Regions from separate parts of the Rhodococcus sp. IEGM 1330 genome, predicted to be linked through region 2. Evidence: riboswitches for the same ligand, from Rfam matches in the RefSeq annotation. Region 2 holds a riboswitch; the other holds the start of a gene.

Region 1 (6,047 bases), on a different contig from region 2:
CTTTCGAGCGCAGAATCAGTGCGGGGATGCCGATGTCGAGGCCGCGATGGAGTTCGGCATGACCGTGGCGGACGGCGCGGATCCAGCCGAAGGTGATGGGGAAGCCGGCAAGTGGTTTCCAGTCGAGGTCGTAGTCCCATTCGCCGTTCTCGGACGCAGCGAGCGACAGCCCGTAGGTGTCGAGGCCGCCGCCGGGGACCTGCGTCTTGGACCGGAATCGGCCGATGACGTCGATCGCTGCGGTGCCGACGCTGCGAATGGCGGGCGGACCCTGCAGGTCGAACCAGGGGCTGTTGAGCACCACGCCTGCCAGGCCGAGGCCTGCGGACCCGCCTTCTCGGCGGTTGAGGCGGTTCAGCCAGAGCGGCAGTACGAGCCCGCCCGTCGAGTGCGCCATGAGCAGCACGGGGGCTCCGGCGCGTTCTGCGCGGACCAGGGAAAGAGCCTCGTTCAACTCGGTGTCGTACATCGCCAGATCGGTCACGAAGTGCGCGGTCTGGCCCTCACGGCGTGAGCGGCCACATTTACGCAGGTCCAGTGCGTAGAACGCGTACCCCTCGGCGGCGAAGTGCTCGGCGATGTGTCTCTGGAAGAAGTAGTCGGTGAAACCGTGGACGTAGATCACCGCGCGCTCGAAGTTCGCAGCGCCCGACGGTTGATAGCGCACGAGAGTGGCCTCTACCTGCCCCTCGCCGTCCGGATCGTCACCGAGTGGAATGGTCGTCTGTTCGTAGCCGTCGCCGAGGACATCGGGCACCCAGGTAGTCACAGATCACAACTGTAGTGGGCGCCGCGGGCGGCGTCCGAGGAGCACAATCGAGACCGGGTTGACGTGGTGTCCGATGGGGTAGGCCCAGCTAGTAACCTGACCGCATCGGGTGAGTAGCCCTCTACAGCAGAGTTCTCCGGTCGATACCGCCACCGGCCGAGACCTCCACAGACAAGGAAGTCGATTCTCCAGTGTCCAAAGATGAGCAGGGTAAGCGGATCAAGACCGACGTCGTTCTGGTCGGTGCCGGAATCATGAGCGCCACCCTCGGTGCGCTGCTCCGTCAGCTCGAACCGAACTGGTCGATCGACGTCTACGAGCGGCTCGACGCTGCCGCGGCCGAGAGCAGCGACGCGTGGAACAACGCGGGCACCGGCCACTCGGCACTGTGCGAGCTGAACTACACGCCGCAGAACAAGGACGGCAGCGTCGATATCGCCAAGGCGCTCAACGTCAACGAGCAGTTCCAGGTGTCCCGTCAGTTCTGGGCACACGGCATCGAGACCGGTGTTCTCTCCGACGCCAAGAACTTCATCAACCCCATTCCGCACGTGAGCTTCGTGCACGGGGCCCAGAACGTGAAGTACCTCCGGGCGCGGTACGAGGCGCTCGTGGGTAACCCACTGTTCGCAGGCATGGAGTACATCGACTCCAAGGACGAGTTCTCGGCGCGACTGCCGTTGATGGCCGAGGGCCGTGACTTCTCCGATCCCGTGGCACTGAACTGGAGTCAAGAGGGCACCGACGTCGACTTCGGTGCGCTCACCAAGCAGCTGCTGAACTACCTGTCGTCCGCGGGCGGCACCGTGCACTTCGGATACGATGTGCGCAACATCACCAAGCAGTCCGACGGCACCTGGGACGTCAAGGTCGCCAATCAGCGCACCGGAGCGAAGAAGACCGTCAACGCCAAGTTCGTGTTCGTCGGTGCCGGCGGCGGCGCACTGCATCTGTTGCAGAAGTCCGGGATCGCGGAGATCAAGGGATTCGGCGGCTTCCCGGTCAGCGGCGAGTGGTTGCGATGCACCGATCCCGCACTGATCGAGCAGCACTCGGCCAAGGTGTACGGCAAGGCGTCGGTCGGCGCTCCGCCGATGTCGGTGCCGCACCTCGACACCCGCGTGATCAACGGCCAGCAGGGTCTGCTGTTCGGCCCGTACGCCGGCTGGTCGCCCAAGTTCCTCAAGCAGGGCAAGATCACCGACCTGCCCTCCTCGGTCAAGCCCGGCAACCTGATGTCGATGCTCGGCGTCGGCGTGACCGAACTCGGACTCGTCAAGTATCTGGTCAGTGAGCTGGCTCAGTCACAGGCGGATCGTGTCGAGACGCTGCGCGAGTTCGCTCCCTCGGTGATCGGCAAGAACTGGGAGCTCGTCACCGCGGGTCAGCGTGTCCAGGTGATCCGCAAGAAGGGTCGCGGCGGCGTGCTCGAGTTCGGCACAGCCGTGGTCAACGCTGCGGACGGCACGATCGCCGGACTGCTCGGTGCCTCTCCCGGCGCATCCACCGCTGTTCCGGCCATGCTGGACGTGCTGCAGCGGTGCTTCGGAGACAAGTACGACGCATGGCAGCCCAAGCTCAAGGAAATGGTCCCGTCGCTCGGGGTCAAGCTGGCGCAGAACAGCTCGTTGTTCGACGAGGTCTGGGGCTGGACGTCGAAGACACTGGAACTCGAAAATGCTCGTGAGCTCGCACAGCCCACGGGTGTGTGATAGCAAAAGGTATGAATACGCAAGCAGCAGCTCTCAAACGATCATGGGCATTAGACCTGTCCAACAGCACGTTGTACGACCTGTTGAAGCTGCGTGTCGAGGTGTTCGTGGTCGAGCAGGCATGTGCGTACCCGGAGTTGGACGGGCGTGACCTGCTGACCGAGACACGGCACTTCTGGCTCGAAAGGGACGGCGAAGTGGTGTGCACACTCCGCCTGCTCGAGGAGCACGACGACGGCGAGAAGGCGTTCCGTATCGGCCGACTCTGCACGCAGCGCTCGGCCAGGGGACAGGGCCACACCACGCGAATTCTGCGGGCCGCGCTTGCCGAGGTCGGTTCGGCGCCGTGCCGGATCAACGCTCAGAGCTACCTCGTCGACATGTACGCCAAGCACGGCTTCCTGCCCGACGGCGAGGAAGTTCTCGAGGACGGCATTCCGCACACGCCGATGCGTCGGGGCGGCGGCACCGCCTGGAGCGAGGTCTGACCTCCTGCAGGACTCGATGAAACGAATGCCACACACGGACTACCGTGTGTGGCATTCGTTCGTTCGGCGGTAGTGTTCCGTTCGAAGTCGGTCGCGGAGAAGTCCTGTGTCAATCAGGCGCGGTCCCGCCACTGTGTTCAGGAGACTCTCGAGCAGGAGATTCCCCTGTCAGCCAGATCGCCGCTCGGCTTCGCGTATCTCGACCGAACGTCCGGCGCGGAACTCCGGGCACGAAGGGAATTGGCTGTGCAGCGAAGTGGGAGTGTTCCCGAACCGGGATATCCGTTCAGTGCGATCGTCGGTCAGGATCAGCTGAGGTTGTCGTTGATTCTGTGCGCCGTGCACCCCGGAATCGGCGGTGTACTGGTGCGAGGAGAAAAGGGCACTGCGAAATCGACGGTGGTGCGCGCCCTCGCGACACTGCTTCCCGCTGTGGAGGACGAGGACGGCTCGCGCCCGGCAAAGCTCGTCGAACTTCCGGTGGGGGCAACCGAGGATCGAGTGGTCGGGTCCATCGACCTGGAGAAGGTTCTGCGCGATGGCGAACGTGCGTTTCAACCCGGTCTCCTCGCGGCCGCACACCGTGGTGTTCTCTACGTCGACGAAGTGAACCTGCTGCACGATCATCTGGTCGACGTGCTGCTCGACGCGGCCGCGATGGGCCGGGTGCACGTCGAGCGTGACGGTGTATCTCATTCTCACCCAGCGCAATTCGTTCTCGTCGGCACGATGAATCCCGAGGAGGGCGAGCTTCGCCCGCAGCTGCTCGACCGGTTCGGTCTGGCAGTGGAGGTGACGGCGTCGCGGGACGTGGACGTGCGCATGAACGTCGTCCGCCGCCGGATGAACTACGAGCGTGATCCGCACGCGTTCGCCGCAGAATTCCGCAACGACGATATCGCCGTGGCCGAGCAGATTCTGGCCGCCCGGAAGATTCTCGACGATGTGGTGTTGAGCGACAAGGAACTTCGGCGTATCGCCGCGCTGTGCGCGTCCTTCGACGTCGACGGCATGCGCGCCGATCTGGTGCTGGCTCGTACCGCCTCCGCCCACGCCGCCTGGCGAGGCGCGAGCGACGTCACCGAGGAAGACGTGCGGATTGCCGCCGAACTGGCTCTGCCGCACCGGCGTCGGCGCGACCCCTTCGACGAGCCGGGCATCGACGACAGGCAGTTGGACGAGGCCATGCGGGATGCCGCTGAACAGGCCGACCAGCAATCCGACCCCGATCCCGAGCCAGACCCGACCCCCGACGGGGACGGTGACGGGGGAGCGCCTCGACCGGACAGTGCCGAGGAAGCCGACGCTTCGGAGTCAACCCAGTCGTCGCCCGAGACCGAGTCTTCGGTGCCGCGACCCTCGGGTGCGGGCAGCGAGAAGCAGGCAGGCACTCCAGGAGCACAGTTCAGAGCGCGGTTGCTCGAGGTTCCGGGAGTGGGCGAGGGCGCGCCGGGTCGGCGCTCGCGGTCACGGTCCTCGCACGGGCGGTCGGTACGGCCCACTGTCGAGGCAGGCAAGGGTCTGCATCTGGTGGGCACTCTGTTCGCCGCTGCCGAGCAGCAGTTCGTCCGCGGCCGCACGTCCGGCCGGTTGAAGCTCGAGCCTGCGGATCTGCGGGGCGTGATCAAGGAGGGGCGCGAGGGCAACCTGATCGTCTTCGTCGTCGATGCCTCGGGATCGATGGCTGCGCGAGATCGACTGTCCGCGGTGACCGGTGCGGTGCTGTCGCTGCTGCGCGATGCGTATCAGCGCCGCGACAAGGTCGCCGTCATCACCGTGCGCGGGACGGAAGCCGAGACGGTGTTGCCACCGACCTCGTCGGTGGACGTGGCCGTGACGCGGTTGCGGAAGATGAAGACCGGTGGCAGATCGCCACTGGCGCAGGGCTTTTTGCAGGCACGTGAACTCGTTCTGCGAGAGCGTGTTCGAGATCCGCTGCGCCGCGCTCTGCTGGTAGCGCTGACCGACGGACGGGCGACCGGAGGTACCGATCCCGTCGGCCGGGCCCGCATTGCCGCCCGGCGCATCGCGTCGGACAAGATCGCCACCGTCGTCGTCGACTGCGAATCGGGAATGGTCCGCCTCGGACTCGCTTCCGATTTCGCTTCCTGCCTCGGCGGCGGTTACGTGGCCCTCGCGGATCTGTCGGCGGAGCAGGTCGCCGCAGTCGTTCGCGCAGCGGCGTAGGGGGTACGCGATGCCTCAGGGTGTACCGGCTCCCGGAACCGTTCCGCAGGACGGCCTCACGACGCGTCAGCGCCGTAACCAGCCCGTGCTCGCCGTACACACCGGACCGGGCAAGGGGAAATCGACCGCCGCGTTCGGAATGGCATTGCGGGCGTGGAATCAAGGTTTCGACGTCGGAGTGTTCCAGTTCGTCAAGAGCGCAAAGTGGAAGGTCGGCGAGGAAGCGGCGTTTCGCACACTCGGCGACCTGCACGAGAGCACCGGCGTCGGCGGAGCCGTCGAGTGGCACAAGATGGGCGAGGGGTGGTCGTGGACTCGCAAGCAGGGTAGCGAGGTCGATCACGCCGAGGCCGCGGCGGAAGGCTGGCAGGAGATCGCTCGGCGAATCGAGCAGCAGTCGCATCGTTTCTACGTACTGGACGAATTCACCTACCCGCTCAAGTGGGGTTGGGTCGATGTAGCGGAGGTGGTCGACGTGCTGACGCACCGACCGGGCAACCAGCATGTCGTCATCACCGGCCGGGATGCTCCCCGTGAGCTTATCGAGGCCGCGGATCTGGTCACCGAGATGGCCAAGGTCAAACATCCGATGGACGCAGGACGCAAGGGACAGCGAGGCATCGAATGGTGAACACGTCGTGCCCGGCCGTGGTGATCGCGGCCCCCGCGTCGGGCAGCGGAAAGACGACCGTGGCCACCGGGCTGATGGGTGCGCTGCGCAACGCCGGCCGCACCGTCGCACCGTTCAAGGTGGGGCCGGACTACATCGACCCCGGATATCACTCACTCGCGGCCGGGCTCCCCGGCCGCAACCTCGACGCCGTGATGGTCGGTGCCGACCGCATCGGGCCCCTGTTCCGACACGGCAGTCGGGGCTGCGACATCGCGGTC
Region 2 (6,047 bases):
CGGGGAGGGTGGCGAGTCGTTCGAGGGAGGAGAAGCCGGAGCCGAAGTCGTCGATGGCGATGAGGACGCCGTGGCGTTGGACGTCGCGGAGTTGGTAGTGGACGGCGTCGAGGTCGTGGAGTGTCTGAGATTCGGAGAGTTCGAGGGCGAGCCGTCCGGGTTCGATGCCGTAGGTGTCGACAGTGTCGATGACGTCGGTGGCGAGGGTTCCTGTTGCGAAGTGGGCTGGGCTGATGTTGACGCCCACTTGGAGGTGGATGTTGCGGGTCTGCCAGTCGGCGATCGTGTGCGCGACCTCGGCGAGGATCCACATGCTCAGTGGGACGATGAGGTCGGCGTCCTCGGCGAGGGGGATGAAGGTGTCGGGCATCAGCAGGCCGAGTTCGGGGTGGTGCCATCGGATGAGGGCTTCCGCACCGACGACCGTTCCTGTCGCGAGTTCGACGATGGGTTGGTAGACCATGGTCAGTTCGCGCTCGACCATGGCGATGCCGCGTAGTCGTTCGATGAGTTCGAGTCGGGTGCGGTTGGTGTGATGGAGCTCGTCGGTGAAGACGTGGTGTTCGTTGCGTCCGACGGCTTTGGCGGCGTGCATGGCTGCGGCAGCGTTGTGGACCAGTTGGGTAGCGCTGATGTCGGTGTCGGTGCTCGAGGCGACTCCGACGCTGGCTGTGAGGGTGAGCTGGCGGCCGTCGAGCTCGAAGGCGGGCTCGAAGATGCTCGCGAATCCGGCAGCCAAGGCGCGTGCGGCTATGGAGTGGCAGCCCCGTGCAATGACGACGAATTCGTCGCCCGTGAGGCGGCCGATGGTGTCGCCGGGGCGGGTGGAGGCGAGGAGTCGGTCGGCGATCATGCAGAGCAGTTCATCGCCCTGTGCTGGTCCGAGGGCGTCGTTGAATTCTCGGAAGCCGTCTATGTCGACCAGCAGGACGCTGAACCGGCGGTCCGGAGTGCGGCCGTCGAGCTCGACGGTGATGAGGGCAAGGATCTCGTCGCGGTTCGGCAGGCCGGTCAGCGCGTCGCGTTGGGCCGCGGTTCCAGGAATGCCAGCGGTTCCGGACACTGCGGGGACATGACGGGGCGGCGCGTCGTGCTCTCGGCTCACTGTTCCCCCTCATGGCCGGACAGCCATGGGTGATAGTAACCGAAGAGTCTGCTTCAGCGCTATAAACAGGGAACATCCCCTTTTTTAGGACTATTAGAACACGGTGTCCTTGGTTTGTGGGCCGTTTGTGCGTCCTGTCGATGCTCGTTCTTCGACGCTCCAGATCGCGTCGTCCACACTGTCGCTGAGTCCGAGCACCCACCGGGCCGACGACCGGCCCTGATCGAACAGCGACTGCGCAACGGTGGTCAATCCGGCTTCGGCTGCGGCGGGGGAGTCGTCCCACCCGGTGACGGCCAGTCGCCCCGGAACGTCGATTCCGGCTGCGGCCGCAGCGTCGAGTACCCCGAGGGCAAGTTCGTCGCTCATCACGAGCAATGTGTCGATGGTATTGTCCTGCAACAACAGTCGCGCTGCTCGGTCGCCTTCTGCGCGCGCGTTGTGGGTGGTGAACAGAGTCGGCACCGTCGACCAGTCGATCCCTGATTGCAGGCACGCGTCTCGGTAGCCCTCGAGTCGCGCTCGGGTCACCGGCATCGAGATGTCCGACGCGTCCGCGCCACTCACGATCGTCGATTCGCGTCGGGTATCGGGTCTGAGAGCGACGATGGCAGGTCGAGATCGGCTGTTCAACGCGGCGGCGGCCACCGCGTCGGCTGCCGCTCTGTCGTCGATGGCTATCCAGTTCAGGCCGGGGTGGTCGGGCCCACCCTGGATGCACGTGGGGCGGCCGGTGTCGACGAGCACGTCGAGCAGTGGGTCGTCGATCTCGGTGGTCCATACGACGTACCCGTCGACCTGTGCGTCTCGGATACGTGCGTTGTCGGTGTCGCGGTGCAGGTTCGGCAGCATCACCAGCGCGGTGTCGGCGTCGAGACACGCTTCGGCGATACCGGACAGAAAGCGTCGAGCCTGGGGATCCTCGAAGGCATAGGTGAGCTTCTCGCCGAGGACGACGCCGATGCTGTTGTGCCGGCCACTGCGCAGAGACCGCGCCGTGCGGTTGGGACCGGCGTATCCGAGGGTGGCTGCTGCCTCGTGCACGCGATCGCGTGTGGCCGCCGAAACCCGGCTCGGTCGGTTGTAGGTGTACGAGACGCTCATGGTGGACACGCCGGCGGACGCCGCGACATCAGCCATGGTCACCCGAGTGTTCACCGGCCCACTGTAGCGCGCGGCAGGCTTTTGTGTAACGATACACAGCATGTCCTCGCCGCTACCGAAGCTGCTGGTGCTCGCCGCAGCCGCATTCATCTACGTCACGGCGGAAACGCTGCCCGTGGGTTTGCTCCCCGAGATATCCGGGGACCTCGGTGTCGGCGAATCCGCCGTGGGTCTCCTGCTCACCTTCTACGCGTACGGCGTCGCCGTGATGACGATGCCGTTGATCCGGTTCGTGCGCGAGTGGCCCCGACGGCGCGTCGTCGTCATCACCGTTGCCGCACTGGCACTCTCGCAACTCCTCTCGGCGGTATCCGTCGGCTATCCGATGTTGGTGATCTCCCGAATGCTCTGCGCGGCAACGCATGGAGTCTTCTGGGCCGTCGTCGCGCCCGTCGCGGCGTCGCTCGCGCTACCCGGTAAGCAGGGCAAGTCCATCGCCACGGTGTACGCCGGTACCTCGCTGGCACTGGTCGCCGGCAATCCACTCACTTCCGCCATGGGCCAATGGTTCGGATGGCGCACGGCAGCAACGATTCTCGGCATCGTGGCCGCAGCAATCGCGGTGGCGCTGTACTTCATCCTCCCGGTACTACCGGTTACCCGGGCGGCGTCGGAGAAGAAAAAGACACCGCGAGTGCTCGACGGCACCCTGGCCGTTCTGTGTGGAGTGACGTTTCTGGCCGTCCTCGGTCATTTCGCCGCATACACATACTTCTCGGTGATCGTCGACCGTGCCATCGGATCGGCGGGCACCACTCTGACCCTGATGTTGATGTTGTACGGGCTGTTCGGAGTGATCGGCATCTGGGTGATCGGCAGAACCTACGACCGGTGGCCTCGGCACTCGACCGTCGCCGCTCTGGGCGCAGTGACCGCTGCGGTGGCAGTTCTCTGGTGCACTCTGAGCGGAGCGCCGGGTAGCTGGGCCGTGTTCGCCGTCGGTGCGATCGCCTTGTGGGGACTGGCATTCACCACCCTCCCGGTGTGTATCCAATCGGCAGTGGTCAGAGCGGCCCCAGCCGATGCGGACAAGGCGTCGGCGATCTATGTCGTTGCCTTCCAGTTGGCGATCGCGACGGGCGCCCTGGTGGGCGGTGTGGTGATCGACCTCAGCGGCATCGTGGCCGTCACCGCTGCTGCAACGGCGCTGGTCGCCGCAGCGCTGGCCGTAGTCGTGATGGCGCGCAAGACCTTTCCGCGCAGCTATGCACAGGAGCCGGTGACAGCAGCGGCACGCTGACCGTCGAGGTACCCCGCACGATAGGGTCAGCACGCGGCGAACGAGGGAATCCGGTGCAAATCCGGAGCTGGCGCGCAACGGTGACGAGTGAGAGCTCGAAGTCCGAATGCTCGGACGTCGCGATCCACCTCCATCCGCGGCTCCGCGACACGAGCCCTCAGCAGGAAGCTCTGACGATGCGCACCACTCTCGCCGTACTAGGCGCTGTTTCGATCCTTGTTCTCGCCGGCTGTTCGTCCACTGCGACGACCGACGCAGCCACCCCGACCACCGGAAACTACCCGCTGACCATCGAAAACTGTGGCCGCGACGTCGTCATCGACGCCCCACCTCGACGCGCGGTCTCGTTGAATCAGGGTTCGACGGAAATTCTTCTCTCACTCGGCCTCGCCGACCGCATGGTCGGCTCCGCCACCTGGACCGATCCCGTCCGCGCAAACCTCGAATCGGAGAACGCGAAGGTCCCCAGGTTGGCGGACAACAAACCTTCCCTGGAGGTGGTTTTGGACGCCGAGCCCGACTTCGTTTCCGCGTCGTTCGGCGGCACCCTCGGGCCGGGAGGCGTCGCCGACAGGGACCAGTTCGAGCAGCTCGTTGTGCCGAGCTACCTCTCTCCCACCGACTGCAACGGCAAGACCGACGACAGCGTCAACTCCGACGGTGCGCGTACATCACCCCTCGAGATCGAGACCGTCTACCAGGAGATTCGCGACCTCGCAGCCATCTTCGACGTGCGTGATCGCGGCGAACGCTTCGTCGGCGAGCTGAAGGATCGCTTCGCGACGGCATCAGGAGCCGTCGACGCCTCGGGTGTGACGCTGGCGTACTGGTTCGCCGACACCGACACCCCGTACATGGCCGGTTGCTGTGGATCGTCGGGCATCATCACCGGATCCGTCGGCGCCGAGAACATCTACTCCGACACCACCGACGAATGGCCTCAGGTCAATTGGGAGAGTGTTCTCGATCGCAATCCGACGGCGCTCGTGCTCGCGGATCTGAGCCGACGGAGCATCGCCGGTGATGCTCTCGACAGCAAGATCGCCTTCCTGGAATCGAATCCCGTCACGAGTCGGCTCACCGCCGTCGAGGACAAGCGGTACATCGTAGTGAACGGCGCCGACCTCAACCCGTCGATCCGCACGATCGACGGGGTCGAAAAAGTTGCTGCGGCTCTGCAGAATTGGGGACTGACCACCCCATGAGCCGGACCGATCGCGGGTTGCTGATCCCGCTTCTGCTCGGTGGCTTCGTGGTGTTGGTGCTCTCGATCGGCGTGGCCGTGACGATCGGCCCGGCCAGCGTGTCGGTGTCCGATGTGTATCGAGTGATACTGGGGCACATCGGGATCGGCACGGCCGGAGTGAGCCGCATCGACGACGGTATCGTCTGGCAGTTGCGGTTGCCCCGAACGCTGCTCGCTGCCATCTGCGGTGCAGGCCTCGCGCTCTGCGGAGCCATCATGCAATCGCTGCTGCGCAATCCTCTGGCCGACCCGTTCGTGCTGGGTATCTCGTCGGGCGCATCCACCGGTGCCGTCGTCGTCGCAGTGCTCGGCGTCGGCGGCGGCGCACTGTCGCTGTCCACCGGAGCATTCGCCGGAGCACTGCTGTCGTTCGTGCTGGTGATGCTGCTCGCCGCAGGTGCAGGCGGCGGCAACGACCGGGTCGTACTCGCGGGAGTGGCAGGTACACAACTGTTCTCGGCTCTGACCTCATTCATCGTCATCTCCTCGGCCGACGCAGAACAAACCCGGGGAGTGTTGTTCTGGCTGCTCGGCTCCCTGAGCGGCGCCGACTGGACAGACGTGGCACTGTGCGGCGCTGTGGCACTGCTGGGAATAGTGGTGTGCCTGTTCAACACCTCTGCCCTCGATGCCTTCACCTTCGGGCACGACGCGGCCGCATCCCTCGGGGTTCCAGTGAAATGTGTGCGAATCCTGTTGCTGGTCATCACCGCACTGATCACGGCCGCCCTCGTCAGTGCCGCCGGAGCCATCGGATTCGTAGGCCTGGTTCTTCCACATGCCGCCCGCTTCCTCGTGGGAGCGCGCCACCGAAGACTGCTCCCGACGACGGTGGTGATGGGCGCGATCTTCATGGTCTGGGTCGACACCATCGCCCGAACGGTGTTCGCACCACAGGAAATTCCTGTCGGAGTGGTCACGGCACTGATCGGCGTGCCTGCTTTCGCACTGATTCTCTTTCGGCTCAGGAGATCTCGATGACACTGCACGCCAAAGACCTTCGATGGACCCGCGGTGGACACCCGATCCTCGACGGCATCAGCTTCGAGCCGGAACCCGGCGAGACCATCGGCCTGATCGGCCCCAACGGCTCGGGTAAATCATCGCTACTGCGCATCCTCGCCGGCATCGTCGCCCCCGACAGCGGCGACGTATTGCTCGACGGAGACAACCTGCGAACACTACGTCGACGCCGCATCGCCAGACGCGTGGCAATTGTCGACCAACACTCCGACACCGACGTCGACATCAGCGTCCGTGACGTCGTCCGTCTCGGCCGCATCCCACATCAC

What was found. Region 2 has a riboswitch for cobalamin ahead of R4P57_RS05935 (ABC transporter substrate-binding protein). Riboswitches for the same ligand answer to the same signal wherever they lie in the genome.
Region 1: it holds a riboswitch for cobalamin, as region 2 does, so the genes downstream of both, R4P57_RS03690 (magnesium chelatase subunit D family protein) here and R4P57_RS05935 (ABC transporter substrate-binding protein) in region 2, are expected to answer to the same signal.

Annotation. Positions count from the first base shown of each region.
Region 1 covers NZ_JAWLSB010000001.1:801,777-807,823, forward strand. The annotation lists gene R4P57_RS03675 (alpha/beta hydrolase) at 1-769, opposite strand, end outside; gene mqo (malate dehydrogenase (quinone)) at 961-2,481, shown strand; gene R4P57_RS03685 (GNAT family N-acetyltransferase) at 2,493-2,969, shown strand; cobalamin riboswitch at 3,020-3,169, shown strand; gene R4P57_RS03690 (magnesium chelatase subunit D family protein) at 3,210-5,156, shown strand; gene cobO (cob(I)yrinic acid a,c-diamide adenosyltransferase) at 5,167-5,787, shown strand; gene R4P57_RS03700 (cobyrinate a,c-diamide synthase) at 5,781-6,047, shown strand, end outside.
Region 2 covers NZ_JAWLSB010000002.1:228,354-234,400, forward strand. The annotation lists gene R4P57_RS05920 (bifunctional diguanylate cyclase/phosphodiesterase) at 1-1,063, opposite strand, end outside; gene R4P57_RS05925 (substrate-binding domain-containing protein) at 1,199-2,263, opposite strand; gene R4P57_RS05930 (MFS transporter) at 2,310-3,509, shown strand; cobalamin riboswitch at 3,505-3,639, shown strand; gene R4P57_RS05935 (ABC transporter substrate-binding protein) at 3,686-4,714, shown strand; gene R4P57_RS05940 (FecCD family ABC transporter permease) at 4,711-5,736, shown strand; gene R4P57_RS05945 (ABC transporter ATP-binding protein) at 5,733-6,047, shown strand, end outside.